DNA from 3 places in the Virgibacillus alimentarius genome. Region 1 is predicted to be linked to each of the others. Evidence: riboswitches for the same ligand, from Rfam matches in the RefSeq annotation. Region 1 holds a riboswitch; each other region holds the start of a gene.
The links. A riboswitch is a leader RNA that binds a small molecule or an ion and turns the genes downstream of it on or off. The one in region 1 is predicted to bind S-adenosylmethionine.

Region 1 (12,580 bases):
CGGAAAAGAAGGTAACCAACCAAGCCTTGCAGCAAGCGCATTAACATCTGCTGGATGCATCTGATTATACTTTCCTCCCCAATTTGATTGTTCCTTATTAATATTAGCCTCATAGCGATACTGTTCCGTAGCAAAATAAAAGAATGATGTGCCATTTTGCATACGTGGCGGTCCGAACCAGTCTTTTGCAAAGGCGACTTGCTGCCATCCCTCTAGGGGCCGGACCTTTTCCTGGCCAACATAATGCGCCCAGCCACCGCCATTAACTCCTTGTGAACCGGTTAATAGTACAAGGTTTAAGATACAGCGGTATATTTGATCACTATGATACCAATGGTTTGTACCTCCACCCATCGCAATCATTGATTTTCCATTTGTACGTGCTGCAGTATCAGCAAATTCCCTTGCAACTTGAATGACATGGTTTTTATTGACACCAGTGATGCTTTCCTGCCATGCAGGTGTATAAGGCTTTGGATCATAATAGTCAGTCGGATAATCCCCAGGTAAATTACGATTCACCCCTACATGTGCCATCATTAAGTCATATACGGTTGTAACTTTTATTACTTTTCCGTCTTTGCCCTGAATATGCTTTACAGGGACACCTCGCTTAATAATTTCTTCATTCTCACTTGAGAAGTTTGGAAAGCTTACCATTAGGGTTTCATCAGACATATCAATAAAACTTAATTTGGGGTCAATGAAACTTCCATCTTCTTTTTTTAATTCAAGATTCCACTTGCTATCATCATCCCAGCGAAAGCCTTGACTTCCATTAGGTGCTTCCAATTGATTTGTATTTGCATCCCAAACAACAGTCTTCCAATCCCCAAGTTTATGGTCGTCATTTATATCATTTGTTCTTAAAAAGTTTTCGGAACGGCAATCATCCCCGTCTTCGTTTAATGTGACCAAAAACGGCAAATCTGTAAATTTTTTTGCATACGCTGTAAAATAAGGTGTTTCCTGATCAACATAAAATTCTTTTAAAATAACATGGGTCATCCCCATAGCAAGTGCACCATCTGTCCCTGCTCTTGCCGGAAGCCAAATATCAGCAAACTTTTCATATTCCGCATAGTCCGGGCTTACACCTACAACTTTTGTTCCGTTATATCTTGCTTCAACCATAAAATGAGCATCCGGTGTCCGGGTTTGCGGTAAATTCGTACCCCAAATAATAAAGTATTTCGAGTTGTACCAATCCGCACTCTCAGGAACGTCTGTCTGCTCTCCCCACACTTGTGGAGATGCAGGCGGTAAGTCAGCATACCAATCATAAAAACTTAAGATCGTACCACCAATTAAAGAAAGAAAACGTGTACCAGCGGCATAGCTGACCATGGACATTGCAGGAATAGGACTGAACCCTACAATACGGTCAGGTCCATATTTTTTAATGGTGTAAATGGAAGAGCTAGCGATGATTTCGCACATTTCTCTCCATTCTGCCCGCACAAAACCACCTTTGCCTCGAGCTTTTACGTATTTTTCACGCTTCTCGGGATTACTGACAATATTCTCCCACGCCTTAACAGGATCATAGCCCTGATTTCGTTCAGCTTTCCACAATTCATACAAATCCCCGCGAATGTAAGGATACTTCACCCTGATTGGACTGTATGTATACCAGGAAAAACTCGCACCTCTTGGGCATCCGCGTGGCTCGTACTCGGGAAAGTCATCTCCGGTACTTGGGTAATCTGTTTGTTGTATTTCAGATGTGATAATTCCATCTTTTACGTAAATTTTCCAGCTGCAAGAACCCGTACAGTTTACACCATGTGTAGAACGTACAACTTTGTCATGCTGCCATCGACGGCGATATATATCTTCTGCATCTCTAGAACGTGGACTTTCCTCTGTCCAACCGTCATTAATTAAATTACCTCGCTTCAGATGCTTCAACCTTTGCAATAATTTATTCTTATTTCTCTTCATTTACACCGCCCCTTTGTCCCACTGTTTCAAGAGGATTAAAACGTTCCCCGGTAATACGAAAGCTTTCGTCTCCTTCTTCCATTTCTTCAAGGAAAATCTGTAAAGTCGGTGCATTTGCAGCGACTAAAATTAACCGTTCTAACGTATCCAATTCATTTAATTCATAAATGCTTTCTATCGTTTCCGTTGATATATCACCAAAACGCATGCGCAGTACAGCAATTAAATCTTCACGATCCTGAACAAATGCTGCTTCATTCTCAAAATTAAACATGCTTATCCTCCCTCACCTCAAAAAACGGCTTTTACATTTTCATCATTTTAAAGTAATCGGCAATCATTATTTGTTTACAATCCTCTCCAATGGATTTAATAAACGTATCGATGTCTTTATCCAGCGCTGTAACTGTATCATAAGAAAATAATTGGGATCTTTCTTGTGTAAATCCTTCCCCAAACCTGACAATTACTTGTAATCCCGAATCTTCTTCTATCACATTCGCTTCAATATCATATGAATGGATATTCATTTTCTCTAATTCTGCAGTGACATGATTATAAAGATTTGGAGAGACAATTCTCATCATTCTCTCCGAAGAAGCTTGCTTTTTTTCAGCATTCATTCTATCTGCCTCCCCAATAAAACATTTATCTAGTCAATAATATTAATGATCAGGCAATATTGTTTTTTCTTTTTGATTATGCAATAAATCTACTAAAATTAAGGCCTGAAATCGTTGTACAACATCGTCACTAATTCCATTGCGAAGAAGTTCCTTTATTTCTTGTATTAATAATTTCAAAAGATCATGGTCACGGGTTAAAGCAATAATAGAATCTTTCAACTCTGGAGACGTTTCAACTAAGTCTTCGTACAACCCTTCTTCCTCTGATTCTGCATGCCTAAGTGTTCGAGTTTCCCAGTGCTCAACAATAACAAACGCTAATTCTAATGCTTTCTCTTTTTGGTTATCTCTCACCAATTTATCAAGTAATTCCGTTAACTCAGTTGCCTCATTTAGCGCCGCTTCATGAATGGCAGAATGACTATCCACATGTTTCAGTGCTGGGCCTGACATAAACATTCACGTCCTTTTTAAAATATTCTACTACCCTTTATACCCTTCTTTGAGATAGCTTATTCTGTTTTATAATACTTTCATTGTAACTGCACACGAAAAAAGAAGTTGTGACTTTTATCACATAATTAGACAAAACCGGTTGTTTACGTTCCCAGAAGGTTCTTAAATGCAGGAAGAGATGGACTCCGTTCAAAACGTAATATTCACATCGCATACATATTTTTTGACTATTATCTTCATGATAAAAAGAAAAGGAGATGATATGTCATGCCCAGAGAAACGGAAAATACCGGTTCAGAGTCTACTCCTCATTTTGATGGTAAACGTGAAGGAATTCTTAATGACTCAAAAGGGATTCAAATGGGGATAAAAAGCAACTCGAAACAATCGCCATATCGAATTGACGACTTGATGGAAAGGGAAGACATGGAGAGATTGGATCAGATCATCAACAAACCAAAGGATAAATAAAATGATTAACACCCTAGCGTTTTGAGCTGCAAACCATCAATGTTTATGTTTATTCCATTTGTTAAACAAAGGAATGCGTGATTCTTGCATTAGAGGAAATCCTAATTATAAGGGAGGCAATAGATATGGCAAAAAAGGATAATAAAATACTCGTCCCCAAAGCGAGGGAAAATTTATATCATTTAAAGGGGCAAGTAATGAAAGCAAAGGGTTATAATGTTACTGACCCGCACAATGCAAAATATGAAATTGCCAAAGAAGAAGGAATCCCCCTAAATAAGATGTACAATGGTCACCTCCGTTCCAAGGAAGCTGGGAAAATCGGAGGTCCCATTGGCGGTAATATGGTGAAAAAGATGGTCAAAATAGCACAAGAAAAAATAACGCAAAAATAAATTCCATCCGCTGGTTCCTAAATAAGAACCAGCGGATGGAACTACTGATTGTCTTTCGATTGTTGATTTTTCGTTCTCACTACCTCCATATTCGTGTCACTATAAATACCAGTCCCATGTCCTCCTGTTGTTTTAGCAAGTATTTCTTTGACTTCGTTATAAGACAAGCCTGAACGTTCATTTTGACGTTTTACTGCGTCAATATTCGTTCCTGCTACAGTAAACGTATCATTATTATTTTTGTTTTCCTTCATATGAAACACCTCTTTTTAATTTTCACTTACTTTTTCCAAAGAGGCAATTTTTCATCCAAAAATCTTAATTCAATGATCTCTCTGATATAATAACACCATCTTCATCCACATATACATAATCTCCCGGTTTCCATTCAACCTCGCCAAAGGTGACCGAAACATCCCTTTCGCCTTTTCCTTCTTTCTTACTTTTTAATGGGTTGCTTCCCAAAGCTAGCACTCCTACATCCATTTGAGCAAGATCCGCTGTATCACGTACACACCCATTAATAATAATTCCCTCTATTCCACGAGTCACTGCAATAGCTGCTACACGGTCACCAAGCAGGGCACAGTTTTTAGAACCTGCACCATCGACAACAAGGACATGGCCTTTTGGGATAGCGTTTAAAGCTTCTTTAACCAATACATTGTCTTCTAATACTTTTACAGTAGCGATAGATCCACAAAATGCTTGCTTTGCTCCATATGATTTGAATTCCTGTTTGCAAATTGCTAACTCTTCCGAAAATTCATCACATAAATCTGTTGTTTTAAAAGACATTATCTACACCTCTTCCATAAAATATGAAATATATATACATACATAATAATGGAACAGTAGGACCAATGACAAGCAATCCGGTGAAAACGATCAGCCTCTCATAACGAAACAATCGATTATCCAGATTTACTTCCTATTACCAAACACAACCCCACTCTTATTAGAAACGATTATAAACTGTTTGACAATTTTGTGAACGAAATAAATGATTTATTAGCTGTTCCAGGATTTAAACATCGTTTCTTCACTTGCAGGATAATAAATAATCCCCAAAATAGGCCAAGTGTAACGTATGCTCCGTGCGTACCTAAAGTTGTTAACAGGCCTGCCATGACAGCACGGGGAGCAAAAATCCTATGCAGTGTTATTTGAATAATATCTGCTTCATGTACTGAAATTAGATAAAAATAGAAAATGTTTAATCGATTAGAGGAAAGAAAAACATTCGATTTTATTATAAAATTTATTATTTCCCCTTGACCTTTCCGTTGCGTAAAGGTCTATGCTAATAATTGTTAGGAGGTAAGATCATGGAATATACAGTAAATCAGTTGGCGAAGTTATCAGGTGTGAGCGGCCGTACACTCCGATATTATGATCAAATCGGATTACTGAATCCAGCAAAATACAATGCATCAGGTTATCGTATTTACGGTACTGAAGAGGTTGATTTACTTCAACAAATTTTATTTTACCGTGAATTGGAAGTAAGCCTGGAAGATATTAAGGACATCATGAATCAGCCGACATTTGATCAAACTACAGCGTTAAAAAAACATTATAATGTACTAAAGAAAAAGCGTGACCGTCTTGACAAAATTATAGATACAGTTGAAAAAACCATTGAAAACAAAGAAGGAGGAACTACCATGAAAGACCAAAATAAATTTGAAGGCTTCAAAGAAAAATTGATCGATGATAATGAACGAAAATATGGTGACGAAATACGTGAAAAATATGGAGACGAAACGGTGGATGTAAGCAATGCAAAATTAAGAGGAATGTCCCAAGAAACATATCAGGCGATGACAGATTTAGAAAAAGAAATCTTTTCATTGCTCGAGAAAGCAGTTGAAAATGAAGACCCTTCCTCAGACATCGCACAAAAACTTGCTACAAAGCATAAAGAATGGCTTATGTATTCTTGGCCAAATTACTCCAAAGAAGCACACGCAGGTCTTGCCGAAATGTATGTCGCTGATGAACGATTCACTGCTTATTATGACAAAGTTGTGAAAGGCGGAACAGTATTTTTGCGCGATGCGATTTTAAATTACTTGGGTAAAAATTAATTTAAATTGCTGCAGGATAAATTAGCTAAATTGTGTAAGTAAGCGTGTGTAGGGCTCTTACTTCACAATTTAGTTTTTTGTTATGAAAAAGCTAAGGATCATCACCAAAATAATATGGAGGGATATTATGACAATTAAGGGTACATCCTCTAGCAAAGAAAGTAACATACACGCAAATCAAGCGATGAAGGCAGGAGAAAAAATGAAAATATTTGATTCACATCTACATATTATTGACAAGAGATACCCGTTGTTTGAGAATCATGGGTTCGTGCCTGCTTCTTTTACTCCTAAAGATTATTTACAAACAGTGAAAAATATAAATGTAATTGGAGGAGCAATTGTATCAGGTTCTTTTCAAGGATTTGATCAATCCTATTTAATTGATTCATTAAAAACGCTTGGTGATCATTTTGTTGGTGTGACACAATTATCCTACAACACACCGGATGAGGAAATCCTTGCACTTGATAAATATGGCGTAAAAGCGATTCGATTCAATGTTAATCGTGGAGGATCCGAGAATATATCACATTTAGATTACATGGCAAGAAGGGTGTATGAACTGGTAAATTGGCACACTGAACTATACATTAATTCCAATTCATTACCAGAAATAGCAACAACTGTAGAAAAACTTCCAGCGGTTTCCATCGACCATCTAGGTTTGTCAAAAAGAGGACTTCCAAATCTTTTATCATTAGTGAATAAAGGGGTAAAAGTTAAAGCAACTGGTTTTGGAAGAGTTGACTTTGATGTTGCGGAAGCTATCAAACAAATCTATTCTATTAATCCGGACGCTTTAATGTTTGGAACAGATTTACCTTCAACAAGAGCAAAGAGACCTTTTTATTTATCAGATATCGATCTGATCCATAATAGTCTCGGAGAAGCAAGAGCTAAGAAAGTTCTTTATAAAAATGCACATGATTGGTATCTTAAATAAGGCTAAGTAGGTTATCGTATTTTAAAAGAGAATGGCCCACCTTTTTTCATGACTTCCTTTTCTTATAAAATGAATACGTTCCTTTTAAGGGAAGAAAAAAAGCTCTCTTTAAAGAGGCAAGTGACCCCGGAGCGATAAACAGAAAAAGTCTATCATCGAAAATATATAACACACCTGAATCTATTTAGGATCTTCAATCGAAGCGGACTTTTTGAATTCACACGTATTTATTCACATCTCTATTTTAGAATGATAATAGCAACGTGAGAATATCATTCTCATGTTGCTATTACCTGTGCGCCTTCCCGTTGTACAAAGATTCAATTTGCAAAATTGGCTTCTAAATCTTACAAAAGGTTATTGATTTCCTTTTTTCACCCATTCCGCTACAGTAACCGTACGTTTTGCTTGATGCTTTACCGCTTCCTCTACATCTTCAATCATTTTACCATCTTGACCAACTGTAACACTTGTGCCATACGGGTTTCCTCCTGCTTCAATTATAACTGGATCCGTATAACCAGGAGTCGCTATAATAGCACCCCAGTGCATCATAGAGGTGTACAATGATAAAAGTGTTGCTTCTTGGCCGCCATTCGGATTTTGTGCAGAAGTCATTGCACTTACAACTTTGTTAACGGTCTTGCCGCTTCCCCATAGCCCTCCTTGAATATCAAGAAATTGCTTCATCTGAGAAGCCATATTTCCAAAACGTGTTGGGGTACTAAATATAATAGCATCTGCCCATTCAATATCATCTGATGTCGCTTCTGGAACGTCTTTTGTTTCCTCTATCGTTGATTTCCATGCCTCATTTCCCTCAATGACAGATTGTGGAGCTAATTCTTGCACTTTGAGAATCTTAACCTCAGCACCTACCTCTTTCGCTCCTTCCTCAGCCCATTTAGATAATTGATAGTTTGTTCCACCCATACTATAAAAAATAACTGCTAATTTGACGTTTGACATGATTACATTCTCCTTTATGATAAAATCCTGAATAATTTGGATAAAGTACCCACATAGCTATTTTCTTCTTCTATTCCATTAAGTATACATTTTTAGATTAAAACTGTTCTTCCTGAAGTATATTTTAAGGGAAAATCCCCCTCCTTTTTATTTCTAAATAATATATTATGAATTCGAGGTATTTGGGTAAAAAAAGCCGGTTAGAGTTCCTCTGCATATAAACCTAGCTTTTTTAGCTGTTTAATTAGCTCATCTTTTTCGCTGTTATTTAGTCCAGCGAATATGTCTTGAATCGCTTCCTTATGTTTTGGAAAAATCTCATTCATAAGCTCTGTCCCCTCGTTTGTAATCACTGCATATGTCACACGGCGATCTCTAGGGCAGGGTTTACGTTCAATAAAACTTTTCTTTTCCAGTTTATCTACGACATACGTGATACTGCTGCTCGCTAATAATACTTTCGTTCCAATTTTCTGTATGGGTTGATCTCCTTTATGATAGAGTAACTCAAGCACAGCAAATTCCGTGGGATTTAGTCCGTACCTTCTTATATCTTCCTCAACGCGTTTTGTAATAGACTCCATGGCTCTGGATAAAACAACAAATAGCTTTAAAGATAAATCCTGTTCTTCAATATTAGACGATTGTTCCATGAAAGACACCCTTTCATTAATCTCGAATTCGAGATAATTATAAGACGAAATTTTGTTTCTGTCAATCATGAAAAGGGTTAAGTTATATTCCGTCAGCTAATGAAAATATCTGCCCCTTTCAGGGGGGAAAGACCGATTCATCCGCCCTTTACATTCTTGAAAATGGTGTTTTCTCGCCTAATAAAATAAAAGATATTAAACTTCCCCCTGGTCTATCTATAAATTATCTAATATACTAACTTCACCATTACTTGTAATCACCCCATAATGACAATGTCCTTTCCCGCATAAAATTAATTGTTTTTGTTCGAAATCATAAACGCAGTAAGGTTGAAGCTCGATCAAATCTTATAATTTTTTATATGCTTTTGCTTTTGTTTCTCTAATTAATTCTTTGTGAGATTAATAATATCACTATCCAATAAAGCGTCTCAGTGAATTGTTCTGAACGAACAAAAAATCCGTCCCTCCTACGTTTGGAGGGCGGATTTTTTAAATTTATGGCTATTTTCTTTTTTGCGTACTTTGAGGCTGTGAAGTTTTTTCCGTTGTAAACTTCGGAAACCCTGTTGCAATTGCAATCATTCCAGCTACTGCGAGCAGTACCGGATAGATGCAATATGGCATGATGGACACCGGTGAAATGGAGGCGATCCCAGCAACTGCCAGCAATTGTGCACCATATGGAAGAACCCCTTGAAAGGCACTCGCAAAAATATCTAGGATACTCGCTGAACGGCGCGGATCAACACCAAATCGTTCGGTAATTTGTTTGACTAACGGACCAACACTGATAATCGAAATTGTATTGTTCGCTGTTGATAAATCAAATGCGCTGACAAGTCCGGCAATACCGGCTTCGGCACCTTTTCTTGACTTTATTCGACTATTGATAGCGTTTAGTAGAAAGGCGATGCCACCGTTGACACGAATCAATTCAACCAATCCGCCGAGTAAAATGGATAATAAGGATAATTCTTGCATGCCGGCCATTCCTTCACCAAGTAAATTCAGAAATTCCATGCCATCAAAAGTACCATAGAAAAAACCAACTAACCCCACAAAAATGGTGCCTCCAATTAGGACATAAATTACATTGACACCAACGACTGCAAAAATAAGTACAGCAAGATAGGGCAATACTTTAATCAAGTCGTATGGATGGTCTCCGCCAATAGATCCGCTTGCATTCCATGTCAGGACACCAAAAATAACAGCAGCAACTATAGCGGTAGGCAGGGCGATAAAAATGTTAACTTTAAATTTATCGCTCATTTTGACAGCTTGTGTTCTAACAGCGGCGATGGTTGTATCTGAGATCATGGACAAGTTGTCGCCGAACATCGCTCCGCTGATAATGGCCCCCATAAATAATGCTGTACTTATGCCTGTTTGTTCAGCTAATCCAACACCGATTGGGGCAAGGGCAACAACCGTTCCGACTGATGATCCCATTGAAATAGAGATGAAACAGCCGATTACAAATAAACCAACAATGAGCAAGTTTTCCGGTAGAAAAGTCAGTCCAAGATTAACGGTTGATTCAACTGCACCGACACCTTCCGCGACCGAAGCAAAAGCGCCAGCTAATAGGTAGATAATAACCATTAACATGATGTTTGGGTGACCTGCCCCTTTTGTCAGGTGATCGAGTTTATCTTTAAAGGTCATTTTTCTGTTCATGAACAGTGCGACTAATACAGCTATAAAAACCGCAACAAGCACTGGTAGTTCATAAAAATCCCCATTGATCACACCAGAACCGATAAATAAAATTAAAAAGATAAAGAATGGTAATAATGCCAACGCATTACCTTTTTTAATGCTTGATGAATTCATTTCTATCTTCCCCTTTAATGTAATGCTATTTTGTGAATGACAAGGGTTTGTTTATAGATCTTTTACCGTGTCTTTCAAAATCTTACAACGTATAAAAAATCAGTATAAAAACAAAAAACCTTCCGCTTTGGAAGGAGTTAGTCTAAACACCTTATCTTCCAAAACGCTTGAAACGCGATTTGCTGGAATTGGCACCTTGCATTTAATTAAAACAGGTTGCCGGGCTTCATAGGGCCAGATCCCTCAGCCACTCTGGATAAGTTTGTATGAAATTTGTATGATAGATAGTGTAGTATAATATTGCGAAAGTGTCAATGAATTTGTGATTTTTTAAAAATCTATGAAACATATCATAAATCGATGAACCCTTCGAATTAAACAAATGCACGGAATTAGCTACGCATGAAAAGCAATATTATTCAAATCTAAAAAAAGATTATGAAGGAGATCAAAAATTTTTAGTATTGCTAAGAAATTTATCAATGAGTGTACTATCCCTATTGATTTAAATATATGGTATACAGCAACTGGTAAGAAATTAAAGATCCAATTCTTCAGTTAAAACGACCAACAATTAGATTTCCTCCTCAAAAGACAAGTTTATTGGTTCATCCAATAACTCCGATTGAATCTCTAGATTTGTTGTCGGTACATCTTCTTCTACTTCTTCAAAGGTAAACTGATCCACCCACACTTGCCCATGCCCTGATAAAATAATGCCAAACGCTATAACGGAACTGCCTGAAGGAACGTCTAAAACAATCGAATACCGGTTCCAGTTCGTATTTCCTTTTATTGGGCGATCACTCATATTATCGAACTGTAATATATCATCGGAGACACCATCTACTCTCATCCACATACTAGAAAAGGACCCTACATCTTTCGTTTTTAGGAAACAAGAAAGTCTAATGCGTTTCCCAATAAACTTATCCGCTTTAAATTGCTGCATCATTGTGGCAAAATTTGTTTGATCAAGTACTGTTTTAGATTTTAAGTAACCCGACGCTTTCCCTTGATGAACAACTTCGCGATCAATTCCCATCTCATAATTAAACGGATCAGATCCGCTTAAAAACCATCCTTTTACTTGTTTATTCATATAAGATTCCTCCTTATTTTCCATCATAACTGACATTAGCCTTCGATATTGCCCAGGCGGCAAACGATAATATTTTTTGAAGGCTCTTGTGAAAGCCTCTTGAGATTCAAAATAATAATAAAATGCTATATCAAGAATCCGTTCGTTGGTGTAGAGTAAAGCCGCTGAAGCATTTGCCAAACGTCGCATCCGAATGTACTCAGTAATAGACGTGCCAATTACTGAACAAAATATTCGATGAAAATGAAATTTAGAAAAGCCCGCCTGCTTCGCTAAATCATCCATCGTTAGTGATTCATGTAGGTGATCTTCGATATAGTTAATGGTTTCATGAATAATGTCTTCATAATGCATGGGGTCCCTCCCTTTATTAATAGAATAGCAAAAAGAAAAGGAAACTTTTTGATTATTTTTGCGAAAAATCACATTTTCAAAGATGTATCAGCTTTTCTAAAATTTTTATCGTCCATTAAAAATTTTGTGCACAATTCAGCGTCAAAGATCATAGGCTATATATAGGAGCAGTTTTCTATACCGCAGAAAAGGTTGGATGTGCAAATATGAAAAACGGTACCGATAACCACTATTGGTTTCAAAATCTACAAGAAAATCGAATGTCATTTGAACAAGTCTTTCATCATATTGTAAAATTCATGCATTCTGAACCATATGGCAATTACCGATTAATGGTAGGCACGGATTCTCAAGTACATCAAAAAATGACCCTCTTCATAACTGGAATTGTCATACTAAACAAAGGAAGCGGTGTATGGGCATGCATTAGAAAAGTGATTATTCCGTGGAAAATGCTGCATCTTCATGAGCGAATTTCATACGAAATGTCCTTGTCTGAGGAGATTGTTTCCTTATTTACTGAAGAAAGAAAAAAACAGTTAGTCAATATCGTCCTTCCTTATCTTTATCAAGGAGCTTCATTTTCAATAGAAGGTCATATTGATATTGGAGCTGGTAAAAGGAATAAAACACGTAAATTTGTTAAAGAAATGGTTACAAGAATGGCAGCAATGGGAGTCGAACCAAAAATTAAGCCGAATGCCTTTGTAGCCTCTAGCTATGCAAATCGTTATA
Region 2 (12,580 bases), on a different contig from region 1:
ATAAGCATAAAATAAAGAAATTCCGGTTAAACCATCATAAAGCCCCATAGATAAGGGAGAGAGGCTGACTTCTTCATCTTGATTCATTCCAACTCCTATCCATGTTACGTCATTTTCGGTACTTCCCCAAACCGCTTCACCAGCAACATGGTCACCTATAGCATCAGATAACTGAACAGGATTATTTATTCCTTTAATCTTCTTTAGCAGTTCTTGATCCCTATGAATAATATTTTCATCGGTTAATGTGGAAACCGAGGTTGTTATCCATTTTTTTTGCTGCATAAGGTCTAATGAATGAAGGGATTGTATTTTTTCTTTTATCAAATCCCAACCGCTGACATCCAGAAAATTGGTAATCTCCTCTCCTTTTGAGTTCCAAATACTTTTACTATTAATTTTCGTATAAAAGTATGGAACATCCCCCCTCAACAAATCTTGTACTTCAGAGTGTGTTATTAAAAAATGTTTAGAGGATAGATTACTGTAATTCCAGAATAAATCAAACAATCTCTGACGTTCTAAACCATGCTGCAAATAGTCTGTGTGTTCACTTGCTTTTAAAAATTTTGCATAGACGTGGGTGTTTTTAGCAATATACCGTATTCGGTTATTCGAAAACCTTCCTAACAAGCCGTGGTCATGTACCAAATCATCTTTATGATTTAAAAAAAGTTTATACAACTTTTCAAAACCTTCTAATATATATTTAAGATAAAACGCTGGATTGATGATTTCATTATTTATTACAGGTCGATTTTTCTTGTTCTTCATGTATGCATTTGTCTTTTCTATACTTATGTTGGGTGTTTTATTGTCTTTTATATATTCAGATTTGCCAATATACTGCCCTTTACTTCCTCCTACTCCGCTAACCTCAACATTCATACTTCCATCAGGTTTATACTGAATAGGTAGTAGTCCGGTACCTAAAGTCGACTTCATTAAAGTCTTGATAGCCTGATGTTGGGCTGTATTTTGTTCTTCCATTGGCTGCAAGGGATAACATATAGACTCTAAATCTATTAAATATGGGTGTTCTCCGTGAGCAATGATATTCTCGAAATGAAAATCCACAGCATTAAGAAGATAAAGAATGCTAAGATAACCACCTAAGCGTGTATAAAATCGCTTAACCTCCTCTTTGCTACGACATTCCTTGTATTCTATAAATTCCTGCCAACCATAGCTGCCTTTGTCTAAAATATTTAATTTAGCAAATGTAATGTCCCTTAGTTGGTCATTACACCAATTGATTAGATTTTGAAAACTCAGGTCTGTGGAAAGGGGTCTAGGTTTGTAAACTAGTTTCATTCCGTTTTCGAAAGTTAACATACTAACCATTTGCCCATTATTATGAGTATCTCCAGCTCCTGTTTCAATATTTATGAGAGGTGACGTGAAGGGGGTTACTATTTTATGTATTTCATCAAAATCATTATTAAATCGATTAACTAATTTCAGTTGGTGATTCAAACTTGATTGGGTAGTTTCTGTCAGTAGTCTGGCCAATACAGGGTATTCGCTAAGAAATTTCAGCACCCCTTCATAAGTGCTTAATTTACTTTGGATAAAATAGGCGAACTGATCTTCGTCGTTTTCTCCCGTAAGCTCTCCTTTCAGCCTGGAAATATTAATTTCTAAAATTAACGGTTTTACAGTTTTTGGGCTCAATTGATTCTTGATGTTAGAAATAATTGATTGCTTGACCGCATCTATACATACTCTACTACTAGATATAGTATTGTTTTGAAAATAGATATCAATTTGCTTTGAACTAAAATGAATAAAAGGTTCAACTAGACATTCGAAGATAGTTTTGCCTGAAGTGGAAATATTTACATCATTTGAGAAAATCTTTTCAAACAACTTTATCCATTCCAAATCTGCCGTTGGAATGTCATTTCTTTCTTTTGCATTTAAGATATTGATAAATTCTTCTATAGTCATATTTGCTTGTTTTAGTCTATCTTTTAAGGTTAACTTACTAAAACCAGTTTTCTTCATCCATTTCTGTAATGCTTCGTCCTTATCTCTTCCTTCAACATGGCTTATTGTTATCTCTTCTAGATATGCTGCAAGATTAAATTTATCCCATGGATTTTTTTTAATAGTTTCCATCTTCCAACTCCTCTATCTCTTGATATAAAGAATGTGATATAAAGAATGGATGAGAAGCACTCATCCATTCTCTAATGATGTGTTTATTAATCACAAATTGTTGTCGTTAATATGATTACACATGGCCAAGTTGTCTGTGGATTAACATCTGAACCACCTACTGCTGCTGCCAGCTCTTCCTCTGATACTTCTCCTACTGGACTTTCAAGAACACCTTCCATTCTCATCTCAGGATTTTTCCATGCAGTTTCAATTTTTTCGAACATTTTTAGTTTCCTCCATTTCAATAGAAATTGTATTATCTCTCCCGGGATATTTATATTATATGTTAAGTAAACATAACATTTCAAGTCTTTTTCAGATTTTTCATAGAAATAAAAATTATATTACTGTTTATTTACATCTAGTAAGTAAACTCCCTAGCTATAAAATGACACATTCTTTTTAGATGATTTAAGTTATAATTAGGTTGTTAAAAATATAAGTGACTACATAAGTGCCAAATAAAATAATAAATGTAAGCAACCAATGTCTCCTCTTTTATATTTCAGATAATTTGGTATTTTCCATAAAATAAGGTAATATATGGTTAGAAAGGGGGGGAAATAGATGGAAAAGCCATCAAAACAGACGCTACTTGAGCCAAGGAAAAAGAAGAGTGCCCTTAAGATTAGTCTCATTACGCTTGGTGTGCTGGTTGCGCTTGGTCTGATTGCATTTTTTGTGATTAATGCGTACATAAATAAATCGATGGCGCAATTAGAAGGAACGCTTGAAGTGCCAGGCCTGAAAGAAGAGGTTGTTGTTCTGATAGATGAAAATGGTGTGCCGCATATTCAGGCGGAGAATGAACATGATTTGTATATGGCGCAGGGATATATTCAGGCGCAAGAACGGATGGTTCAAATGGAGCTCTCAAGGAGACAGGCATCTGGTACGCTGAGTGAGGTTGTCGGTGAGAAGGCAGTCGACACAGACAAGTATTTTCGGACGCTAGGACTAAGACGGGCTGCTGAAGAATCGTATGATTTATATTCGGATGAAGCAAAACAGGTGCTCACGTGGTTTGCGGACGGGGTCAATGCTTACATGGATGACGCCAAAGAAAAGAATCGTCTCCCTGTGGAATTCACATTAATGGGAATGGAGCCAGAGACGTGGACACCACTGGATTCGCTGACCATTGGAAAGTATATGGCGTTTGACCTTGGGGGGCACTGGGAAAGACAGGCGTTCAATTACTATGCGCTCAACCAATTGGGTAAAGAAAAGGCATATGAACTATTTCCAAGTTATCCGGAACATAAGCCCGCTATTATCGATGAAGGAGAGCTGGAGGCAGCTAGCGATAGGGTTGATGTGGAGAAAAGTTTTGCAACGGCGATTATTCCACATGCTTTTAACGGAAGCAATAACTGGGTGGTAGCAGGAGACAAAACAAAAAGCGGGAAGCCTTTGCTTGCAGACGATCCCCACTTAGGACTAGCCACACCTTCCGTCTGGTATCAAATGCACCTAGAGGCAGATAATGTCAATGTGGAAGGCGTGATTTTTGCCGGCGTCCCCGGAATTATTTTGGGCCATAACGAGCAGATTGCATGGGGCGTGACAAATACAGGGCCTGATGTACAGCAATTATATATAGAAAAAAGAAATGAAGCGAATCCGAATGAATTTTTATTTGAAGATGAATGGGAAAAAGCAGATGTCATCGATGAACCGATTCAAGTAAAAGACGGGGAAACAATCGATTACCAAGTTACCGAAACGCGCCATGGACCGGTGATCTCTGAATTCGCTGAGGAGAGCGGAAAAGATATTGTCATGTCTTTAAGGTGGACTGCACTGGATCCGACAACGGAACTTCAAGCGATTTTAGAAATAAATAAAGCGAAAAACTGGGATGAATTTGAAAAAGGTTTAGAACATTTTCTGGCACCGGCGCAAAATTTTGTTTTTGCTTCCAAGGATGGAACGATTGCATATAAAGCAAATGGAAATATTCCAATCTATGAAAACGGAGATGATGCATTGCTTCCACTGCCTGGATGGGAAAAAGAACAGGAGTGGGACGGATACATTCCTTTTGATGCATTACCGCTTGTAAAAAATCCGGAAAAAGGTTTTATTGCGACAGCGAATAATAAAGTAGTCGGAGATGAATATCCTTATCACATCAGCAATGTCTGGGCGCAGCCATATCGATATGAGCGCATTGCCGAAGTGCTGGATGATGGGGACAATTTTACCTCCGAAGATATGATGCATTTACAAATGGATCAAATGAATTTGCAGGCAAGAGAATTCGTGCCATTGTTTGAAAAAACGCTGAAAGATGCTGATTTAACGGATAACGAGAAAAAAGCAATGGATGCACTCAAACAATGGGATTTCAAAGACGATGCAACAGAGGAAGCACCGCTTATTTTTCACACATGGATGAATGAAATTGAAACCGTTTTATATGACGAGGAAATTCCTGACGGGATGATGGAATTATTTACTGGAAGTGGACAGACGACAGACCAGTTATTGAGAAAAGGGGATGATGCGGTTTGGATAAGGGAAAATGGCGGTCTTGAAAAAGTATTGCATACCGCATTAGAAAACAGCCTAAAGCAATTAATCGAAGAACACGGGGATACACTTGCCAAGTGGGAATGGGGAGATTATCACCAAGTGACGTTTTCTCATCCTTTATCAGAAGCCAGTTCGATTTTAGCCTTCTTCTTTAATCCTGAAGACCCAATTCCTGTTGGAGGAAGCAGTGTCACTCCAATGGCGGCAAGTTATGACACCGAAACAGGAATTGTTGATCATGGTGCATCCTGGCGATTTGTCATTGACGTTAAAGACATGGCAAAAGGATATCACATCGTTGGACCAGGCCAGTCCGGTCATTTCAAAAGCAAGTGGTATCACGACCAAACAGAAGACTGGGTCGAAGGAAATTACCATGTAACCGACCTAAAGGAGAAAAAAGGAAAAGAACTTATCTTATATTGAAGGTGCCTGTCACTTCCCGAATAATGTCGTTTTTTGTCGAAATATAAAATTAACGGAGGGGTATTGTCATGAGAAATAAGGAAATGTTGTTGATTCCTGGACCAACGCCCGTCATTGATTCGATCTATGATGCGCTTGGTCAGGAAACATGGAGCCACACGGATCCACGGTTTGCGGAGATTTATAAAAATGCAATTGAGCAAACCAAACAATTGCTTCAGACGGATGGAGAGGTTTTTGTGATCGGAGGATCCGGTACATTAGCAATGGAAATGGCGATTCTGAATACAGTATCCGCGGGGGAAAAGCTTCTAGTCGTCAGCAATGGCTATTTCGGGGATCGCTTTATGAAGTTAGGTGAGGCATTTGGTATTGATATTGACGTGGTACAGGCTGCGTGGGGCGAGTCCGTTACCGCAGCAGAAGTAGAAGCGAAATTAAAAGAAGATACGTATAAAGCAGTGACAATCACGCACGCAGATACATCAACAGGTGTTGCTGCCGATTTAGATGAGCTCGTTCCGGTTATTAAAAAGCACGAAGCACTGGTGATTTTGGATGGTGTTTGTGCTACCGCTGCGATGGAAGAGGATATGAGCAAAGGACATGGCCTAAACAATGAAAAGATTGACGTTATTTTAACAGGGTCACAAAAAGCAATTGGCGTACCACCAGGCATTGCAGTAGTCGCCTTTAATCAGAGTGCACTGGACGTCCGCAGGCAAATGAAGCATGTTCCGGCTTATTATACAGATATTTATAATTGGCTGCCGATTATGCATCAACCGCAAAATTACTTTGCTACACCACCTGTCAATTTAGTGTACGCCTATAACGAAGGGATGAAATTGGTGCTGGAAGAAGGCATGGAAAAAAGGCATGAGCGCCATTTAAGGTTTTCAAAAGGTGTAAAAGCGGGATTAGCGGAATACGGAATGAAAGCATTAGCGGATGAAAACGTAGCTGCAACTACATTAACCTGTATCCTATATCCAAAGGGAGTGGAAGACACTCAGTTCCGAGCTAAACTAGCAGAAAAAGGAGTTGTCGTCGCAGGCGCTCTTGCACATTTATCAGGAAAAGCCTTCCGGATTGGACACATGGGCAACACGACAAAAGAAATGCTCAAAGAGGCAGTGCGTCTCATTGGAGTCACACTGCAAGAAATGGGACATGATGTAAACATCGAAAAAGCACAAGAACAATTTGAACAAGCATTCAGCAAACAAACTGTTTAGGTGCCTGTCACTTCCCGATTTTTGTCATATATTGTCGAATGATAGATGTAAAAATACTCCTCATCCAAATGTTCGATGAGGAGTATTTTTTGCCTCAGCATAGTTCCCTCCGCCCTCCTTACATGACGGGGAGGATACATGCGTTAGCAAAATTTCTAATCCAAGCAATTCGAATTCCTACACAACGATATTTAATAAAATACTTAGTGTAACAATACTCACTAGTGTCGAGATCAAGGTAATACTCGATACAAGTTCTGGCTCGGTATCGAATTCGATCGCATACATCGTTGTTGTCGCAGCAGTCGGCATCGCGGAAATAATAATGAGAACGGAAGCAATAATCGGATCCATATCCACCATGAATACAAATAGCGCAGCCACGATAGGTGCGACAATCATTTTTAACGTTACCGCTGATGAAACAACTTGCCAGTTAAGCTTCAGTCCAGTTATCGAACCAAGTTGCATGCCAAGTACGATCATCATGACCGGGATTGCCGCGTCCCCAACCATAGACATCGTGGAGTGGACGGCTTCAGGGATTTCCACGGAAAAATAATGAAAAATAAATGCGATCATTGCAGCGTAAGTTGTTGGCATTTTCATTACGTTTTCAAGTGCCCGCCTCATTCCGCTGGTGCTTCTGGATGCATAATAAATGCCGAAAAAATTATTTTGCAAAGCCTGAACGACAATGATAAAAACGGAATATGGGACTGCTGCTTCCCCTACACTAAACAGCACAACAGGCAATCCGTAATTTCCCGAATTCATGAATCCAGTTGCAAGAATCGACGCGCTTTCGATCTGGGGTTCCCACTTGAAAATTTTTGCGAGTATTTTATTTAGGAAAACCATGATATAAAATAAAACAAACATATAAACGAGGATAACGATAAATCCACGATCAAACGTAGATTCATATAGAGTTGTAAATACTAGCGCAGGTGATAGAATGTACAGAGATACAGCAGAAACCGACTTTACATCCAGCACCCGGATCCGCTGCAGGATAAATCCCGATGCAAAAACAGCCATGATTGGTAAGATAACACTTAAAAACAAACCCATTTTTTAACATCTCCATGAATAGAACTAAAGAATAGTTTAGCATATTTAGAGAATAATGTGTTTTTATGTCCGTTGAATCATGGATGGCAATCGTTGATAGCATACATTTTTGTAAGAAAAAACTCCGTACATAACATAAAAATGATCACGGGCGCGCACATTGCCCCTGATCATTTTTCTTACCAAAGATATTTCTAATGAAAATCCTCACCCGCATTCTCACTTGCTTCCGCTTCAACCCGTTCCATAAACTCTCCCATCGCACTATAACCCTGCTGCTGGAGATACCAGTTGTTCGCAGCGGCTTCAATGAGTCCAGCTACATCTCTTCCCGGTTGCAGCTGAATTTCAATAAATGGAATAGGTACCCCCATATATTCTGAATACTTTTGCTCGAGTTCCAGTTCGTTATTTAAATCATCCGCTTTCCATTTCGTGAGTTTGATATCTAATGTAATTCTTGTCTCATCCTGGAAAGCTTTGCGTCCGTAAATACGCACTACATTTAAAAGCCCGATACTGCGCAGAGCAAGAAATTCCCTATTTGTTTCGTTATGTGTGCCAAGTAGGGTCTGTGGACTGAGTTTTTTTAGCACAATCATATCATCTGCTACCAGTCGGTGCCCACGGCGGATCAGTGTATGCGCGGTTTCACTTTTGCCAACGCCCGAATCCCCGCGCAAAAGGATGCCGATCCCTGAAACATTGATACAAACACCGTGCACCGCTGTCTCTTCTGAAAGGGTTTTAATCATATGCGCATCTACCTTTGGAATAAATTCGGCAGTTGATTCCTTAGTCCATAATAATGGGATGCCTTCCTCGGTGCAAAACTTTGTCAAATACTCTAATCCCCCTTGTCCATGAGTAACAATAAAACATGGAGGGCGATACTTTACAATGTTTCCAATCCGGTGTTTTCGTTCTGCTTTCGTTAATTTATGTAAGTAGGTGATTTCTTTTCTGCCCAGCACTTGTACACGGTCCATCGGGAAAAAATCAAAATATCCAACAAACTCCAATCCCGGCCGATGTGCCTTTGGCTGGGTAATGTTTCGGTCCAATTGCTCCTTACCAGCAAGAACCTTCAAAGAAAACCTTTTCACCAAATTCCTTATTGTAATCCTCTTCATATCCGTAAACACTCCCAAAATAACTATATCACGGATAGGGGTCCTTGTCTAAAGAGGTCAGATCCCGCCTGAATTTGTCGAATCATCAAGAGGGATCTGTCTTTCTAAAAACTACTCTTCTGAAGGTACAATCGCTTCAATTTCGGTCCAATCGAATGTGCCTTCTTTGATTTTATCTTTGCGTTCTTTTGTAATGATATCCGTTGGTTTATCCCCTTTCGGCCAATCATCATCATGTCCTTCCCATTCGGGTCTTTCCTTCGATAAAATAAATGCAGCAAGGTCAGCAGCTTCTTGATCTGTTAAAGGATCTTCACCGCCAGGAGGCATATTATTTTGGATAAATCCTGCCATTTTTGACATACGCCCCATGCCAGCACCATCATTGAAAGAATTTTCTCCCCAAAGGGCAGGACCAGTATTTGGATCTATCCCTGAACCATCTGTAGCATGGCATGTCATACAGTTCTTTTCTTCATATAATGCTTCTCCATTTGCTACATTTGGCTCCGGAATTTCTTCCATTGTATTTTGCATGCGCCAAGGAATATCTTCTCCAGTCTCTATTCCCTCAGAGATGTAACTCAAATAAGCAACAATAGCACGCATTTCTTTACTTTCATGGTCTATTTTTTCCCCGTTCATACTGCGAAGCATACATCCATTAATCCTGTCCTGAATGGTAAAGACAGCATCTTCCCGCGGACGGTACTGCGGGAATTGTGTCGTAACCCCTACCATCGAGGATACTTTGTCCTTCCCGCCATCAGCATGACAGCTTTGACAGGACAGCTCATTTCCAACCTCCTCTGCCAGCACGGTGTTTGTTTCATTAAAAACTTTTTCGCCGTACTGGATCATCTCGGTCATTGGATCATCTTCATCCAAATCCTCAAGTGATGGTGGATCATAGGCGAGTTCCTCCTTTCCTGTTTCTTGTTGGTTGCCCTGGGTTTCAGTTTGGGCGTTTTCATTTTTGTCTTTAGAACATGCAACAAATATAAGTGTAAGTACAACGAATAGTAGGGAAATTTTCAACATGTTCGATCTTTTCATTTCTTTTTCCTCCCTAAATTGAATTTTCCTTACACCAATATTTTAACAATTCATAATTAACCTGTGTGAATTTTGGCAACGCTATCGCCCGGTGTGCGAATATAGTCATAAAGTAGCCATAAAATAGACAAAAAGGTGCCTGTGACAAAAAGGTGCCTGTCACTTCCCGAATTTTGTCGAAGGATATTTGTAGAAAATATGCTAAAATGCTCATAATTTCGTTTCTAATATTAGCTAGATTGTGTATAATAAGAGAATAGCAGATTCACGAGCAAGACAAGTGATTATAAAAAATAAACATTTTGCTGAAGAAAGGCAAATTTTTTTATGTACAGAAGGGGAATTGAATAATATGGGAAGGTCAAAAAGAAGAAAGTCGAAAAAAATCTGGTTAATTCCACTGGCAATCCTACTTTTACTTGTGTTAGGGATAGGTGGCTATGCTTTTTCTCTCTATAATAACGCGAAGAATACCGTAAATAATAAAATGCATGATCCGGTAGATTCGATTGATTTAAATGAAACGAAAAAGAAAATTAAGGCAAGCAAATCTCTAAATATCCTGTTAATGGGTGTTGATGCCAGAGGAGCTGATAAAGGCCGTTCCGATGCCTTAATGGTCCTAACGCTAAATCCTAAGACGGACAGTATGCAGATTGTCAGCATTCCCAGGGACACAAGAGTAGAAATAGCTGGTAGAGGAACACAGGATAAAATTAACCATGCCTATGCATTTGGCGGCGCTGATATGGCCGTTAATACGGTAGAAAATTTCCTTGATGTTGACATGGATTATTATGTAAGCATGAATATGGAAGGAATGGAAGAGCTCGTCGATCAACTTGGCGGTATTACAGTAGAAAATGATATCGAATGGCAAGATAAAAAGTATCATTTTACCAAAGGAACGACAGAGTTGGACGGGGATAAAGCGATGCATTTTGTCCGCATGCGTAAGCAAGATCCAAATGGCGACTTTGGAAGAACAACGCGTCAGCGCAAGGTCATTCAGGGAATTATTGATAAAGGTGCCAGCATCGGATCTGTGACGAAGTTTGACGGCATGATTGATATCCTTGGAAATAATATGGCTACAAATATGGACTTTGATGATATGAAAAAGCTGTTTTCCGATTATAAAAATACAAGAAAGAAGACGGAGAACTATCAGATGGAAGGAACCGGAACGAACATTGGCGGAGTCTACTATATGCAGGTGGATGACGCAGAAATTCAAAAAGTGCACAGCATGATTAAAGATATGAAAGAGTGATCGAATCCAAAGAAAGCTTTCGCAGGACGAAAAAGAAGTGTTAGCATTTTTGGAGACAGACTCCGCTCGAAATTTTGTTGAGTATTTTCTAGGAATATGCATATGCAAAAGCTGTTGACTTAATCAGACGACGGTGATATGATAAATCACAATTCAATAATTCTTATCAAGAGAAGTTGAGGGATATGGCCCGATGACACTTCAGCAACCTCTGATTCCGATCAGAAAGGTGCTAATTCCACCAAGTATTATGCTTGGAAGATAAGAGCGGACACGGACTGTAAATCGTAACCCTCTTTTCTTCCGGGAAAAGGGGGTTTGTTATTGGCAAAAAACCGTATCGATGAAAATCGTTTAAGATGTTGTAAACTTAATTCCAACTAAATCAATGTGTAATATCGAATTAAAAATTTAATCACAGAACAGGAGGGATGATCGTATGAGCGAAGTCATTCTATTATCCGGAAGTCCATCTGAACATTCACGATCACACCATGTACTGCAATATATAGGAACATTGGTGGAAGCGGAAGGGTATCGTATCAAACATATTTCCATTCGAGATATTCCAAAGGAAGATCTATTTCTAGGAAGGTATGACAGTCCCGCTGTTGCAGAAGTAAGTAGAACGTTAGAAAAAGCAAGTGGGGTTATCGTTGGTTCTCCCGTTTACAAAGCAGCATACTCTGGCGTTTTAAAAGCATTACTGGATCTGCTTCCGCAAGATATCCTGCAGCATAAACCGGCGCTTCCTATCATGACAGGCGGTAGTCCATCCCACATGCTGGCACTGGAATATACATTGAAACCGGTGCTCGCTACATTGAAAGGACAGACATTAAAAGGGGTTTATTTGCTTGACCGTCAAATCGATCGCAAACTGGAAAATCCGATTGTGGATGAAGATGTTTTAAATCGAGCCAAGAAGCAGGTGCAGTATTTAATCAGTATATTAAAAAAGCAGGAAGCCGCTCTGAATGCTTCCTATCTATAAAAAGATTGATGAGGAGGTATGCCATCGTGGTGAAAAAAAGAATTTTGTTAAATGCGTTTGAAATGAATTGTTCCGGTCACCAATCATGTGGAATGCTGTGTGTTGCTCGTAAAAAAATAGAAGATATATAAGGGTCCGAGAATCGGTAATGGATTCTCGGACTCCCATCTTCTTTTATTTCAATTTTTTCTATTAGTTTGTGGAGCATTTCTTCATCAAGGATAGGGTTTTGAACAAATTGTTCAATTTGTTGGATTAGTTTGGTAAAATCAATCTTTTGCTTTTGCTGAAGTAATCCCATTTCTAATTTAACCTTTTCCTCATTTAGTTTTGCAATCTGATTTCCATTATCTTCAATAAGCAATCTATATTCATCGTCATGTATTTCACCCCGTATTTTCATGCGAAGTGCAGCAGTTTTGTCTTTCTTGATGTTCTCAATCTCCTTGAGAATTTTAGCAAGTCGCTTCTGATCACGCTGAACGCAAGTTGTTATCTTTTTCTCAATATTTTTTTGAATGGATTTTGTGGAAAGCTCCGAAAACATTTGTTTTATATCTTCTGAAATTGCCTTAATCAAAACATTTTCCCGTACAAGATGGCTTGAACATTGTGTATGGCCATGTTTATTATATGTTCCGCAAATATATCCTTTGCGATTTGCTTTAAAGTGCATACTCTTACC
Region 3 (7,797 bases), on a different contig from region 1:
TTTTCAATAAATCACCTTGGGATAATAACATTCTAAAAGCAGTTGGCGCACTGTACCATGTGGTTACTTTTAATTCTTCTATTATTTCATACCAATTTTCAGCTTTAAAACGTCCTCCCTGAATGACGACTGTAGCTCTATTTAACCAAGGAGCAAATAAGCCATATACACTTCCTGTTACCCATCCTGGATGAGAGGTACACCAATATACATCATCGTCTTTAAGATCCAACACCCATCTACCTGATTCATAATGATGAATCATAGCACGATGAGCGTGCAAAATCCCCTTCGGTTTACCAGTTGATCCACTTGTATAGTGTATAATGAATCCGTCTTCTAAATGAACCCACTCGATAGTCGCCTCTATATTTGGAGTATTATAAAAGGAATCCTCCAAATCCTCTGTAAACAAAATTGATCGGAGGGAAGGAATATCTTTATTAGAAACGCGATTAATTAAGTATTTATCTGTAATAAGCATTGTTGCACTACAGTCATTCATCCGATCTGTTATTGCTTCCTTCATAAACGCTTCAAATAACGGTCCAGCAATTCCACCAATCTTAATAATCGCTAAAATAGAAATATAGCATGCAGGGGTTTTAGGTAGTAAAACAAACACTCTATCTCCTTTTTTCACGCCATTTTCTTTTAAAACACGAGCATAATGATCTGTTTTTTCTTTAACTTCTGCAAATGTTAAAACTTCTCTCTTATCACCATTTACGTACTGAAGTGCAACTCTCTCTCCAAAACCTTCATCAACATGTCTGTCGATCGTTTCATAAGCAATATTTACTTTTCCTGTTTTCCAAAAACTTAATTTTTCTGCTGCATTATTCCATGAAAATGATTCGTTTATAGCTTGGTAATCTTGTAAATTATATGTACCTGTAATTGACGGAAGCTCATTATTTACTGTAGACATGTTCATCTCCTCCTATTAAATTTAAGCTATCTAATATCTCTGTTTTAAACTCTGCGGATTTCCTACTGCCTCTTTTTCTAGGACGTGGTTCGGCTAATCTAATTTCTTTAGCAATTTCTCCTGGATGACCGCATAAGATAATAATTCGATCACATAAATAAATTGCTTCATCAACATCATGGGTAACTAACACCATTGTGGATTGATAACTTTCCCATACATCCAGTAATAAATCTTGTAAATGCATCTTGGTGAATGCATCCAACGCACTAAATGGTTCGTCCAATAATAGAATTTCCGGAGATGTAATCAAAGACCGGGCGATTGCTACACGTTGGGCCATTCCTCCAGAAAGCTGTTTTGGATAAAGATGTTCACTTCCAGCTAAGCCAACATCTTTCAAATATTGCCTTGCACAATCCTGCTTCTTTAGCTTGCTCCCTTTTAATCCAAACGTAACGTTATCCATTACTGTAAGCCAAGGCATTAAACGGGGTTCTTGAAACATAAAACCAGTATTCTTATGCATTCCTTTTGATATATAATCATTTATAACTATTTCTCCACTATATTCATTATCCAAGCCAGAAATAGCACGTAATAACGTACTTTTTCCACAACCACTCGTACCTAAAATACCAATAATTTCTCCTGGATTTGCAGTAAAAGAAATGTTTCTAACAACTGTTTTACCATTAAATGTTCGGCTAACATCTTTCATTTCTAAACTCACCATGTATACCTCCCGCTATGATTTCATTAAATTGTCCTGCCAGTGTAACGCTTGTTTTTCGATAACTTTCAAAATCCAATCGAAAAATTTTCCGATAATCGCAAATAAAATAATACTAGCAATAATTATCTCGGGAGAAAGTGTATTCTGGCCTAGAACCAACAAGTACCCTAGTCCTTCACTGGCCCCCATCAATTCTGCAGCAACAACAAACATCCAACCGAGTCCTAAACCACTTCGCAAACCAACGAGGAAAGAAGGCAATGCTCCCGGCAAAATGATCCTGCGAATTAATTGAAATATATTTAAATCATAAATTTTTCCGACTTCAATTAATTTTCGGTCAACTCCAAGTATTCCGCTCACAACATTAAGATAGACAGGGAAAAAGACACCAACTGCTATCATTGTTATTTTAGATGGCTCGCCAATTCCCATCCATAAAATGAACAATGGCACCCATGCAAGCGATGGAATAGAACGAAAAGCTTGAATCATTGGATCAAATAATCGCTCTGCATTTTTATAAAAGCCAACAAGTGACCCTAATAGGACAGCAGCTACTGTACCAATTAGAAACCCCATCAAAACACGATAGGTTGTAATTCCAATATGATCCCATAAAGTTCCTTCCTGTGCCATTTCTTTAATGGTAATTAAAATCGTTGTCGGTGCTGGGAGTTGGTAAGTTGGGAAAAATCCTACTCGACTTAATCCTTCCCACGCAATAATTAGAATAATTGGAATGAAACTTCCTAAAAGAACAGATTGAAGATTTTTTGACTGCTTCTTTTTCATTTTTTCATTACCTTTGATGCGCTCTGTAACAAACACAGATGCTATTTCTTCTTTATGCTTTGCCAATTTTATCCTCTCCTTTAGAATAGAACTAATTATCTACTCAATCGTTTCTTTTGCAAATGAGGGGTCAATTAGCTCTATAACAAGTTTTTCGACATTTGCATCCTCATCAATAACTTCTCCGTTTTGTAACACTTTACCAGCTTCTATTAAAGATCTTTGCTGATCTTTACCAGGAACTGGTCCAGAAAAATCATTACGTTCTAATTGCTTTTGTGCTACATCTACTGGAATACTTGCTTCTTCCGCTAGGATTTCTGCTGCCTCTTTAGGATTTTTAATTGTCCAAGTTCTTGCTTTTTCATACACCTCAATGACACGACTGACATATTCAGGATACTGTTCAACAAAACTCTCTCTTACATTTAAAAAACCGTATGTATTAAAATCTACGTTCCGATAGAATAACTCAGCATCAGATTCTATTTCTAGTCGAGCCATGTGAGGGTCAAGGCCAGCCCATCCATCCACAGACCCTGAAGTTAGCGCAGATGCCCCGTCCCCATGCTGTAGATTAACAATCTCAACATTACTGGCTGAAACCCCCTCCTCATTTAATGAACGAAGTAAGAAGATATAAGGATCTGTACCCAGTGTTGCCGCAACCTTCTTTCCTTGTAAATCATTTATACTTTCAATCTTGGAGTCTGCACGGGAGACAAGCGCAGTCCATTCCGGCTTTGAATAAATATATACATTTTTGATTGGCGCACCATTTGCCTTAGACATTAATGCAGCCGCACCTGCTGATGAACCAAAGTCAATACTGTCGCTATTTAAAAACTCTAATGCTTTATTGCTGCCTTGACTTAAAACCCACTCTATCTCAATACCTTCTTCTTCAAATGTCTCTTCTAGCCATCCAAACTTTTTAAGAACCAAGCTAGTTGGTGAATAATAGGCATAATCTAACCGAATTTTTTCTGGTGTACCTTTCGAGCTTGTTTTTGAAAAACATCCCATAGTTAGGAATAGTAAAACTCCTATTAGTCCTATTAATGTGAATTTTCCGACATAATGCTTTCTAAAAATCCTTTTTTCAAGCATTTTACCCTCTCCTTTTTCTATAAAATAATAAATAAAAACCCTCTTCCTAAGAAGAGGGTTAAAAAAACTATTCTCTCTTCTCATCTACCAGGAAATATCCTGCAGGAATTAGCACCTTCATAAACTATTTAATCTAGCCTATGGGTTGCCGGGCATCATTGGGCCAGTCCCTCCGCCTCTCTGGATAAGAAACTTATTTATAAATTTATACGAATAACTACTATACTAAAAAAACCTCTCAGATAAGTTAGAGAGGTTCATCTATTCTCATCTTATCTTCCTAAGCATCTTGCTTAGCTGGATTTAGCACCTATTAGGTATAGCACCTAATGGTTGCTGGGTATCATCGGGCCAGTCCCTCCACCACTCTGGATAAGATTTATTTAATTTTATTAACTAATGATAATTCAGAGTCTATCACAAGGAATTATTTCTGTCAACACTGTTACTGTAAAAATATGAATATTTATAAGGTCATGCATAATCTAGAGAGCTTTGAAGAAATTCTGTTCATCCCAAATAACGATGATAAAGTGTTTTGGCTTCCGATATATTCTTCGTTCCATGTATAAGTGTACGACCATCCTGAAATAGAACGAGCCGCTTTTTTTCAACTGTAAAAGAAAGCAGAAATGGGTTTTGTTCTACCTTCCCCATAGATGACAATGTCTGAGCTATCGTTTCTAAATCACGTTTTTCTTTTTTGGCCGGACGAATTTGAACAGAATCTCTTCCACAAAGCACAGCTGATTTTGTTTGATTTTCATAATCAAGGAATGGGTACGTAGGATGAACGCCGCAGGAGGTGCAATCAGCTTTTCTTAAACTAGAAACATTGATTTTTGATTCTTCGTTTTTCCAAAGATCAAAGGATACTAATTTTTCTCTTCGTGCGCCCCAATCTTCTGTAAGTATTTTTAGTGCCTCGGCTGTTTGATACACTACGACCATATTAGCTGCAGGACTGATGATCCCCGCGGTATCACAGGTCAGTCCGCCAATAGGCACAGTTTCCATCAAACAATGTAAACATGGTGTTTGATTTGGAATAATTGTAAAACTAATACCATAGCTCCCGACACAAGAGCCATAAATCCAAGGCACCCCATATTTCTGTGAAATATCATTAATAATCATCCGAATATCAAAATTATCGGTAGCATCTATTATTAGATCAACATTTTCTATTAAGCTTTCAAATTCTTGCGGACCGACATCTAAAATATGGGCTTCTATTTCTACCTCAGAATTAACTTGTTGGAGCCGCTTTTTGGCAGCAATTGCTTTTGGTATACGCTCTATTGCGTCTGATTCAACAAATAGCTGTTGTCGTTGTAAATTACTCCATTCAACATAATCGCGATCCACTATCGTTATTTTTCCAACACCCCCGCGGACAAGTGATTCCGCATTACCTGTGCCAAGAGCCCCTGCTCCCACGAGTAACACATGCTTTTTTTTTAGTCTTCTTTGTCCCTTTTCACCAATCGGAGCGAACAGCGTTTGTCTGGAATAACGATCATTCATCCGATACTCAGCCCTTCCATTGGACTGCTTGCTGTTGCTGTTCGTTTTTTAGGAATTCTTCCAGCTTCATAACCTAAGCGGCCCGCTTCAATTGCGAGTTTCATCGCTTTAGCCATTTTTACTGGGTCATCTGCAGCAGATACCGCTGTATTTAGTAACACAGCGTCAGCTCCTAATTCCATCGCTATTGCAGCATCAGCAGGAGAACCAATACCAGCGTCGACAATCACTGGAACCTTTGTTTGTTCAACAATAAAACGTAAATGAAGCGGATTAATAATTCCTTGACCTGATCCAATTGGTGAAGCTCCCGGCATGATCGCATGGGCACCAAGTTCTTCCAGTCTTTTAGCAAGCACAACATCATCAGAAGTATATGGCAGAACTGTAAAACCTTCTTTGAGCAGTTCCTCTGTTGCTTTTAATGTTTCCACAGGATCCGGAAGCAACGTCTTATCGCAACCAATAACTTCTACTTTGATCATATCGCAAAGCCCTGAGGCTTGAGCTAGTTTAGCATGGCGTACTGCTTCTTGAGCTGTTTTTGCACCAGCTGTATTTGGTAGCAAGTTAACTTTATCTAAATCTATTTTTTCAAGAAAATTAGGTTGACTTGGTTCATAAATGTTCATGCGCCGGACAGTAAATGTTAAAATTTCAGATTCTGATACCTCTACGGCTTGTTTTTGAATATCAAAATTTGGATATTTTCCTGTTCCTAATAGTAATCTGGAATGAAATTGTTTATCGTTAATGGTTAGCATCTCAACCGCCTCCTACAAATTGGACTAATTCTATTTTGTCACCTTCAAAAATTTGAGTTTTTTCATGTGCATTTTTATCTAAAATCGTGTCATTATGTTCCACAATGATGACAGGGTTGTTTATGTTAAAATGATCAATAACTCCTTTAATTGTACGCACCGAATCAGGTACAGTTACAACCTCCCCGTTTACTCGCAGATTCACTTGCTCACCTCCTCTACACTACGTTGTTTTATTTAAAAAGGGGCTTCTATTTCCTCTCCCTCAAGAAGTTTGGCCATATTTAACCCGGTAATAGGTGCAAGAAGTATTCCATTCCGGTAGTGACCTGTAGCAATCGATAATCCCTCAAACAGCGGGTGTCTTCCCATGTATGGTGTTTTATCAGCTGTTTGCGGCCGAATCCCAGCCCAAGATTTTTCCCACTGTGCACAGGTTAATTCCGGAATCAGTTTGATAGCGCGCTGCATAAGCTGAACGAGGCCCTCTAAATGAACCGATTCATCAAATGTATTTGCTTCTTCGGTCGCTCCAATAACTAGCCTTCCATCTGGTTTTGGCACAATATAACAACCTTTTGAGAATATCGTTCGTATAACCGGGCTCTTTTTAACCCGGACGGAAAAACATTCTCCTTTTACTGGATACGTGTTCAACTTTATCCCTAATTGACTTAGTAATTGTTCACTCCACGCCCCCCCTGTTATAACTGTTTCATCGGCAAATATTTTGCCTATCATCGTTTGAACGCCTATGATTCTATTTGTTTCTTTAATAAAACCACAAACCTCCGTATGTTCCATCATTTCTGCTCCCAGACCTATAGCAGCATGAGCTAATGCTCTAGATAGATTTGGTGGGGAAACATTTCCATCGTTTGGGATATACATAGCCCCTTTTATATACTCAGAAAGGGAAGGTTCCCACTCTCTTAATTCGTTTGGAGCTATCCAAGATGCACTTTCACCTAGCTTTTTCTGAATGGATATGATGGATGCTAGTGAAGCAGCTTCTGCATCCGTTTTCGCTATTTTAAATATCCCATTTTGTACGAGTTGAATATCTATTCCTGTCAATTCTTTTAATTCCTCTGCAAGTTTTGGAAACATTCCCCTGCTTTTTCTAGCTAAGCGGAATAATGGGCTATCTTTTTCCAATTCTGATTGCGCACCCAGCATTCCCGCTGCAGCACTTGATGCTTTGCTGGCTAGCTTATTTTTCTCCAGCAGCAGCACGTTTCTTCCTCGCTTACTTAATTGGTAAGCAATGGAACTCCCAATAACTCCGCCTCCAACGACAATCACATCATAATGTTTTTTCATCATTCACTTCGCCTTCTCTAAACTTTTTCTATATGCTAATGTAGCTTGTATAGGATTCTTTGCGAGTAAAACCCCTGATAGAACTGCAATCCCTCTAGCACCTGCTTTAATTACTTCTCCCGTATTTTCAGGAGTAATACCACCAATAGCTATGACTGGCACCTTGACGGTACTTGTAATTTCTTGTAATTTTTCAAGTCCTCTAGGAGGTATACCAGGTTTTGATTGTGTATTAAAAATATGACCATAAAACAAGTAATTTGCACCTTTTTCCTCCGCTAATATTGCTTGCTCCACTGAATGAGTTGAACAACCAATTTGCAATGATGGAAACGCTCCTTTTACCAAAGCAATATCTGCGCTATGATGTGTGAGCTGCACACCAATTGTTTGCATGATGTATGCAATATCAATACGGTCATTAATAATGATCTTTTCTTGCGGAACTCCTTTATCTATTAATGTTTGGACAACATCCACTATTTCCTTTGCAGTCCAATTTTTTTCACGTATATGGACCCTATCAACATATTCATGAATCGTTTGTAGAATGCCAGTAAAAGTTTCAGCAGATTGTTGTCCTGTTGAGATAAGATGTAATTGTTTAGTGA

Region 2: another riboswitch for S-adenosylmethionine. It lies ahead of ssuE (NADPH-dependent FMN reductase); the one in region 1 lies ahead of J2Z81_RS12475 (Na+/H+ antiporter NhaC family protein).
Region 3: another riboswitch for S-adenosylmethionine. It lies ahead of J2Z81_RS03940 (aliphatic sulfonate ABC transporter substrate-binding protein); the one in region 1 lies ahead of J2Z81_RS12475 (Na+/H+ antiporter NhaC family protein).

What each region holds. Positions count from the first base shown of each region.
Region 1 covers NZ_JAGIKX010000028.1:26,187-38,766, forward strand. Annotated here, with positions in the region: gene J2Z81_RS12415 (nitrate reductase subunit alpha) at 1-1,944, opposite strand, end outside; gene J2Z81_RS12420 (hypothetical protein) at 1,931-2,218, opposite strand; gene J2Z81_RS12425 (hypothetical protein) at 2,250-2,567, opposite strand; gene J2Z81_RS12430 (hemerythrin domain-containing protein) at 2,610-3,023, opposite strand; gene J2Z81_RS12435 (hypothetical protein) at 3,294-3,497, shown strand; gene J2Z81_RS12440 (alpha/beta-type small acid-soluble spore protein) at 3,623-3,892, shown strand; gene J2Z81_RS12445 (gamma-type small acid-soluble spore protein) at 3,934-4,146, opposite strand; gene rraA (ribonuclease E activity regulator RraA) at 4,211-4,690, opposite strand; partial or broken gene J2Z81_RS15880 (cytochrome o ubiquinol oxidase subunit III) at 4,891-5,028, opposite strand; gene J2Z81_RS12455 (MerR family transcriptional regulator) at 5,221-5,982, shown strand; gene J2Z81_RS12460 (amidohydrolase family protein) at 6,185-6,928, shown strand; gene wrbA (NAD(P)H:quinone oxidoreductase) at 7,286-7,897, opposite strand; gene J2Z81_RS12470 (MarR family winged helix-turn-helix transcriptional regulator) at 8,098-8,550, opposite strand; gene J2Z81_RS12475 (Na+/H+ antiporter NhaC family protein) at 9,055-10,389, opposite strand; SAM riboswitch class I at 10,538-10,652, opposite strand; gene J2Z81_RS12480 (helix-turn-helix domain-containing protein) at 10,964-11,845, opposite strand; gene J2Z81_RS12485 (ribonuclease H-like YkuK family protein) at 12,052-12,580, shown strand, end outside.
Region 2 covers NZ_JAGIKX010000014.1:20,294-32,873, reverse strand. Annotated here, with positions in the region: gene J2Z81_RS08725 (type 2 lanthipeptide synthetase LanM family protein) at 1-2,121, opposite strand, end outside; gene J2Z81_RS08720 (class II lanthipeptide, LchA2/BrtA2 family) at 2,208-2,387, opposite strand; gene J2Z81_RS08715 (penicillin acylase family protein) at 2,731-5,127, shown strand; gene J2Z81_RS08710 (pyridoxal-phosphate-dependent aminotransferase family protein) at 5,196-6,365, shown strand; gene J2Z81_RS08705 (AEC family transporter) at 6,543-7,439, opposite strand; gene hprK (HPr(Ser) kinase/phosphatase) at 7,634-8,572, opposite strand; gene J2Z81_RS08695 (c-type cytochrome) at 8,684-9,628, opposite strand; gene J2Z81_RS08690 (LCP family glycopolymer transferase) at 9,909-10,901, shown strand; SAM riboswitch class I at 11,062-11,169, shown strand; gene ssuE (NADPH-dependent FMN reductase) at 11,341-11,895, shown strand; gene J2Z81_RS08680 (recombinase family protein) at 11,972-12,580, opposite strand, start outside.
Region 3 covers NZ_JAGIKX010000003.1:146,860-154,656, reverse strand. Annotated here, with positions in the region: gene acsA (acetate--CoA ligase) at 1-931, opposite strand, end outside; gene J2Z81_RS03950 (ABC transporter ATP-binding protein) at 915-1,664, opposite strand; gene J2Z81_RS03945 (ABC transporter permease) at 1,680-2,462, opposite strand; gene J2Z81_RS03940 (aliphatic sulfonate ABC transporter substrate-binding protein) at 2,562-3,572, opposite strand; SAM riboswitch class I at 3,650-3,763, opposite strand; SAM riboswitch class I at 3,842-3,951, opposite strand; gene J2Z81_RS03935 (thiazole biosynthesis adenylyltransferase ThiF) at 4,083-5,099, opposite strand; gene J2Z81_RS03930 (thiazole synthase) at 5,096-5,863, opposite strand; gene thiS (sulfur carrier protein ThiS) at 5,865-6,068, opposite strand; gene thiO (glycine oxidase ThiO) at 6,101-7,189, opposite strand; gene tenI (thiazole tautomerase TenI) at 7,190-7,797, opposite strand, start outside.